2 linked regions of the Desulfosarcina ovata subsp. ovata genome follow. The main gene of each other region encodes a partner of the protein of the gene in region 2 in a complex. Links are inferred from orthologs where the notes say so. Each region holds a gene or a part of one and is shown on either strand. Other genes may lie near its edges.

The links. The genes of interacting proteins can lie anywhere in the genome.
Region 1: the proteins of dnaG (region 2) and dnaB are in contact, whole or in part, in a crystal structure (PDB 2R6A), measured with the Geobacillus stearothermophilus proteins. The link is inferred for Desulfosarcina ovata subsp. ovata from one-to-one orthologs. Residues at the interface, in WP_049624496.1 of Geobacillus stearothermophilus: Lys456, Leu457, Leu458, Pro459, Ala460, Asn463, Ala464, Leu467, Leu535, Leu536, Ile537, Ala538, Gln544, Glu545, Asp548, Tyr549, His552; in WP_033016901.1 of Geobacillus stearothermophilus: Ser13, Glu15, Ala16, Gln18, Glu91, Leu92, Asp94, Ala95, Val96, Pro97, Thr98, Ala99, Ala100, Asn101, Tyr104, Tyr105, Ile108.

Annotation. Positions count from the first base shown.
Region 1 is NZ_AP021879.1:3,352-6,683, forward strand. What follows is about bases 104-3,085. They hold dnaB (replicative DNA helicase), read right to left. Parts: upstream 2,285-3,085; coding sequence 923-2,284; downstream 104-922. Other genes in these bases: hflX (GTPase HflX), read right to left, coding at 104-926; rplI (50S ribosomal protein L9), read right to left, coding at 2,355-2,804; GN112_RS00035 (YybS family protein), read right to left, coding at 2,836-3,085. Outside these bases: more of hflX, read right to left, coding at 1-103; more of GN112_RS00035, read right to left, coding at 3,086-3,332. UniProt on the Escherichia coli protein: The main replicative DNA helicase, it participates in initiation and elongation during chromosome replication. Travels ahead of the DNA replisome, separating dsDNA into templates for DNA synthesis.
Region 2 is NZ_AP021879.1:710,476-713,362, reverse strand. It holds dnaG (DNA primase), read right to left. Parts: upstream 2,410-2,887; coding sequence 592-2,409; downstream 1-591. Other genes in the region: hisB (imidazoleglycerol-phosphate dehydratase HisB), read right to left, coding at 2,743-2,887; rpoD (RNA polymerase sigma factor RpoD), read right to left, coding at 1-482. UniProt on the Escherichia coli protein: RNA polymerase that catalyzes the synthesis of short RNA molecules used as primers for DNA polymerase during DNA replication.

The DNA of each region.
Region 1 (3,332 bases), 710 kb from region 2 along the record:
TGGGCCAGTTCCACCTGCAGTTTGCCCTCCCGGCTTTTGGCCCGCTGGGCAAAGATATCCAGGATCAGTTGGGTGCGGTCGATGACCTTGATTTCCGTCCGGTCGGCGATGGAACGGATTTGGGAGGGGTTCAGTTCCTGGTCGAAGACAATCAGGCTGGCTCCGCGATGCAGCGCCAGAATGGCCAGCTCGTCCAGCTTTCCGCTGCCCATGAGAAATCGCGGATCGGCTTTTTTGCGTTGTTGCAGGACGGTGTCAATGGTGCGTATGTTGGCGGTGTGGGCCAGTTCCTTCAACTCGTCCAGGGACGCCATGGCCGCTTTGCGTCCGCCGGTGAAAACACTGACCAAAAGGGCGCGCTCTCCGCTGGCGTCATCCTTTTCCTCGACTTTTTGTCTGGCCAGCTCGGCTTCAAGGGCCTGGATCAGGCCGAGACAGTCGATTTCCGGCCGGAATGGCGGAATCGGCGGCATGATCCGGTACGGGGCCGATTCACTGGCACCGGGAAGAATATGGGCATAATGAATCTGCGCTGGTGATCCATCGGGGTGCATGGTGATGACCGCCATGAGGTCGAGCCGCAAAAGGGAGAGGTCGGTCAGGTCGTCTTGGGTCAGGCCACCCATGTCATCCGCGCGTGTGTGGATGCAGCGCAGGCCGCGCAGGCGGTCCGGTGCCAGGCGGTACTCGCGCAGGTCGGGGATCATGATGCGGTCCACGCCGCCGACCAGCACCTGCGCGATTTTCCCGCTACGCTCGACAAGCAGACCGACCTGGCGGCCAATCTCAGTCGACAATCGGGACAGATCCCGGCACAGTTCGTAGGAGACAATGGCCTGGGTGGGAATGCGGCGCCGGCCCAGATTCTCCAACCGTTTGATCTGGCTCGCCTTGAGCCCCAGCAGGTTACCGAAGATTTCTTTCATTCAACGGCCAGGTTTTCGAAGCGGGTGTAAGATCCCAGGAAGGCCAGCGGAGCAACGCCTGTGGGGCCATTGCGCTGTTTGGCCAGGATGATTTCCGCCGTTCCCCGGTGGGGGTTGTTTTCATCCCGGTTGTAGACCTCGTCGCGGTAGATGAAGGCCACCAGGTCGGCATCCTGCTCCAGGGCACCCGATTCCCGGAGGTCGGACAACTGGGGGCGTTTGTCACTGCGCTCCTCCAGTTTGCGGTTAAGCTGGGAGAGGGCGATGACCGGGATGTTCAGTTCCTTGGCCAGAATCTTGAGTGATCGGGAGATCTCGGAAATTTCCAGATCCCGCCGTTCGGTATTGATGCTGCCGCGCATGAGCTGGAGATAGTCGATGATGATCATGCCCAGCCCCTTGTCCATCTTCATGCGCATGGATTTGGTGCGGATGGAGGTGGTCGAAATGTCCGGTGAATCGTCGATGAAAATGGGGGCGTCCGTGAGCCGTCCGGCAGCGTCGGTAATGCGGTTCCAGTCCTCCTGGTTCAGGAAACCGCTCCGGATGCGTGATGAATCCACGCGGGCCTCGGAACAGAGCATCCGCATGGAGAGCTGTTCCTTGGACATTTCAAGGGAGAAGATCGCCACCGGTACACCGCCATCAATGGCGGCATTGCGGGCCATGTTCAGGGCAAAGGCGGTTTTTCCCATGGCCGGCCGGCCGGCCAGGATGATCAGATCAGAATTCTGCAGGCCCGAGGTCAGGCTGTCGAGTTTGGCGAAACCGGTGGTGATGCCGGTCACCAGTGCCCGGTTGCCCTGGCGTTCCTCAAGCTGGTCGATGTTGATTTCGATGATTTTACTGAGGGGGGAAAAGGCGGGCTTGGTTTTCCCCTCCGACAGTTCGAAGATGGCACTTTGGGCAAATTCGATGACACTGTCCACATCCCCGCGGTCTTCAAAGCAGCGATTGGAGATCGTATTGGAGCGTTCGATGAGCCGCCTTAAAATGGCCTTGTCATGGATGATGCGCGCATAGTGATGGGCGTTGACCGCCATGGGTACGGCATCTACCAGGTGGGCCAGGTATGCGGCGCCGCCGATCTTCTCCAGCTCGCCGTTTTCCCTGAGCAGGTTGCTCAGGGTGACCAGGTCGACGGGTTCGCTTTTGGCGTAAAGCGTTTCCACGGCGGCAAAGATCATTTTGTGCGCGGTTTTGTAAAAATCGTCGGCGGAGAGAATCTCAAGGATGTCGATCAGGGTGTCGTTGTCGATCAGGATGGCGCTGATGATCGATTCTTCCGCCTCGATGCTCTGGGGGGGAAGCTTGTGAAACGCGGGATCTTTGACGGTTGCGGACGGAGTGTCGGGCATACACGAACAGCTTTTCTAAAAACTGCCGGGACCTGAACCTGGGGCCAAGGCTCCCGGCAGCGGGTTGATCTTAGGCTTCTTCCGGAACCACTTCCACCGTGATCTCCGGTTTGATTCCCTGATAGACGCGGATGGGCACCTTGAAAGTGCCGACGGTCTTGATCGGTTCGGTGAGCAGCACCATGCGTTTTTCCACCTCGACATCCTGCTTCTTGAGCGCGTCGAGGATGTCGCGAACGGTAATCGAGCCGTAGAGTTTATCGGCTTCATGGACCTTGGACGCAATGGTCACCGAGACCATTTCAAGGCGGTTGGCCATCTCCTGGGCAAACTCTTTCTCCTTGGCGATCTGCAGCTCGAATTTGGCTTTTTCCTGCTCCAGAATCTTGCGTTGCTGGGGGGTGGCCGGAACGGCTTTCCCCTGAGGGAGCAGATAGTTGCGGGCATATCCGGGCGCCACATCGACTTCGCTTCCGATGATGCCCAACGAACTGATGGTTTCTTTTAAGATGACTTTCATGATTATCCTCCAAAAAAGGCCTGCCCGAATGTTACGCCGGCAGGTCCGGTTCACGCTTGTCAGGGTCAATCTTTCGAAAATTGATCCACATATCAAAAAGTCCGATGCAGACGATTACCAGCAGAAAAAGCTGCTGGAGTGCGATCATTATATACAGGACAACACGGATGGGCCGTGGCAGCTTCTTTTTCTCGAAGAAAAAGGAGACGATGGCGATGCCCTGAATGAAATAGACCGTCAGGACGACCAGCAGGCCATTGATCCCGATGAGTCGGAATCCGGTTGCCGGCAGCAGCATGATCAGGCCGCTGCCGATGACGCCCCAGATGAGTACGTCAGGCGCCCGCCAGCGATTGAGCCGACCATAGTCAGGAAAAGCCAGACCGCGGCGTTCCAGGATCGGTCGTGCGGCAATCAGGTTGGTCCAGGCCACAAACAGGGTGGATGCGGCCACCAGCGAGGGCAGGATGCGAACCAGCACATATTGAATTCGATCCAGGGATCCTGAGATGGCATCGATCGTTTCCT
Region 2 (2,887 bases):
TCGATTTTCTTGGCAATCTCCACTTCGCCTTCACGGCTGAGCAGGGTCACCATACCCATTTCACGGAGGTACATTTTTACCGGATCGGTAACCGATCCAAAATCCGATACCGAGACCGCCTTGTTCAAGGCCTCTTTTTTTTCAGGCGTGCTGTCCTTACCGGGAATCCCGTCTTCATTTTCGATGATTTCGATGTCCATGTCGTCGAACATCATCAAGGTGTCATCGATCATCTCCGATGACATCATTTCATTGGGCAGGGCCTCGTTGATTTCGTCATAGGTCAATGAGCCCTGTTCCTTGCCTTTCTCAATCAGGGCTTTAAGCGCTTTCTGGTTGCTCTTTTTGCTCAAGGGTTTTGATTTTTCCGATTTTACGTCCTGGACCGCGGCATCACCGGCAGCTTCGACTGGTTTTTGAGCTGTCTTTTTCTCCTCCCGGCTGGATGCTGCTTTGCGCTTATCATCGGATTGTTTGGTCATTCCATTTGCCTCCTGAAACAAAAACAGGATCGATTGCCGTCCACAAGTGGGTCAAGGTATCCTGATTGTCGATTGCTCTGGGTTTTCCGTCAGCGGCGGTGGACAGCCGTTATGGGGATGGGCCGCTTCGCCTTTGCATCGTTTTTCGGGCCTGATGCTGCTTTTTCTGCAACAGTTCGGCCAGTAGATTAATATCACCACTTTTTTCAGCGGCTTCAATCCGTTTTACCAATTCCTTGTCATGGCGCCGAATGCTGCTTTCGAACTGGTTGATCAGATTCGTGCAACCACTGCGATCCCAATGCTCGTCGCTCAAGGCGAGCCGCGCGATCAACGCTTTTTTTTCTGCATCCTCCCAACGGGAGACCAGTCCGGCAACATCGCCGCCCGTTTGGTTATAATACTCGATAATACCGCGTCCGATATCCGCCAGAAGGGGGTCGCTGAAATGATCCAGCAGTCGCCGCTCGCTTATATCGGCAATCATTTCCGGGAACTGAAGCATCATGGTCACCACCTGCCGCTCAAGTCTCCATCCGTTTCCGCGGGCCGGGTGGGCCGGAGTCGCAACGGAAGCACGGTCCGGGCGTCCGCTTGGCCGGCGATCGTTCCTTGCCGGTGAACCGCCAGCCTGGCGGACCTTCTGCAGAATCACCGTTTCGTCCACGCCAATCCGCTCGGCCAGATGTTTGACCTGCAGGGATCGGGCCACCGGATCGGCAACCGCCCGGATGGCCACCCGCAGATCGTTGACGATACGGACTTTTCCGTCAATACTCAGCCCATATTTTTCGACGGCGGATTCGACCATAAAGGCGATCATTCCCATGGCATTTTCTGCGACCTTTCGGAATTCATCGGGGCCGTGGGCCATGAGAAACGAATCCGGGTCATATCCCTCGGGCAACACCAGGATTCGAGCCTCCAGAAGGCCTTTCTGAAAAACCGCCACGCTGCGCTGGGCCGCTTTGATTCCCGCCTGGTCCGAATCGTAAACCAGAATCGCGCGCCCTCCCTCACCGACAAAGCCTTTGAGAATCCGAACATGATCGGCCGTCAGCGATGTGCCCAGGGTGGCCACCGTATTTTCGAATCCGAACTGATGCATGGCCAGACGGTCGAAATAGCCCTCGACCACGTAGATCGTCTCCGTCTCACGGCTTTTCGTGCGGGCACGATCCAGACCGTATAGTGAACGGCTCTTGTTGTATACCGGCGTTTCCGGGCTGTTCAGATATTTGGGCAAAGCATCATCCATTACCCGTCCGCCGAATCCGATGGTCTGGGCCTGGGCGTTGGAAATAGGAAAAACGATCCGGTTGCGAAAACGGTCGTAGTAGCCATCCCCTTTTTTCCGGGGGATAATCAGGCCGGCAGCAAGCGCCGTCTGAACCGGTTTACGACTGGATCGAAATTGGCGCAACAGGTGATCCCAACCATCGAGTGCATACCCCAGGTTAAAGTCCTCGATTGTTTTGCGGGTCATCCCCCTTTTCAACAGGTACTCCATGGCTTCCCGGCCTTTTTCCGAAAAAAGGCAACTGCGGAAAAACGCCATGGCCTCGCCGTTAAGCGTTAGTATCATTTCCCGTTCCGTCAACTTTTTTTTCTCGAATGGAGAAAGTTTACGGCTGGGAAGGTCGATCCCACAACGCCGGGCCAGTGTTCGGGCAGCCTCGGGGAAGGTCAGCCCATCCTGTTTCATCAGGAAACTGAACACATTGCCGCCGGCACCACAGCCAAAACAGTAAAAGATCTGTTTTTCCGGACTGACGGTAAAAGAGGGGGTCTTTTCGGCGTGAAAAGGGCATAGTCCTAAATAGTTGCGTCCCGCCCGACGCAGAGAGACCGATTCCGATATGACTTCCACAATATCACAGGTACTTTTAATCGCTTCAATTTTATCGTCGGGAATGTATGCCGCCAAGAAAAGCCGCCCCCATGGTGATGGATTCGGGTTCAGTCGTATTCCGGTAGGACCCAGACCGTTTCAAATCCAAAAGAGAAGGTCATGGGCCGGATCGATGGTGACAAATTTGCCTGAACAACTGGGCCGCACTTTTGTCTATCGGAACCATAAGGATACCTTTTTTTAAATTTTCTAATCTAAACGGTGGTCGGCAGTTTGTCAAGTTATTGAGGGTGGTTTTATAAAATAAGGATCGAAATAAGCAATCCGCTTTCGTATCGAAATGGGTACAGGGCAAAAAGTGAGCATCCGATCTGTCAACGAAAGCAATCCGCCAACGCGTGTTGCGCCTCAAAGCACGCCCTTGGAGGAACGCACCCCCTGTTGACCCGTATCGATAAATACGGCCTGGTTGAGGGCCCGGCCTAGGGATTTATAGACCGATTCGAGAATGTGGTGCTCATTTTCACCATACCTGACGGTGACGTGAAGGTTC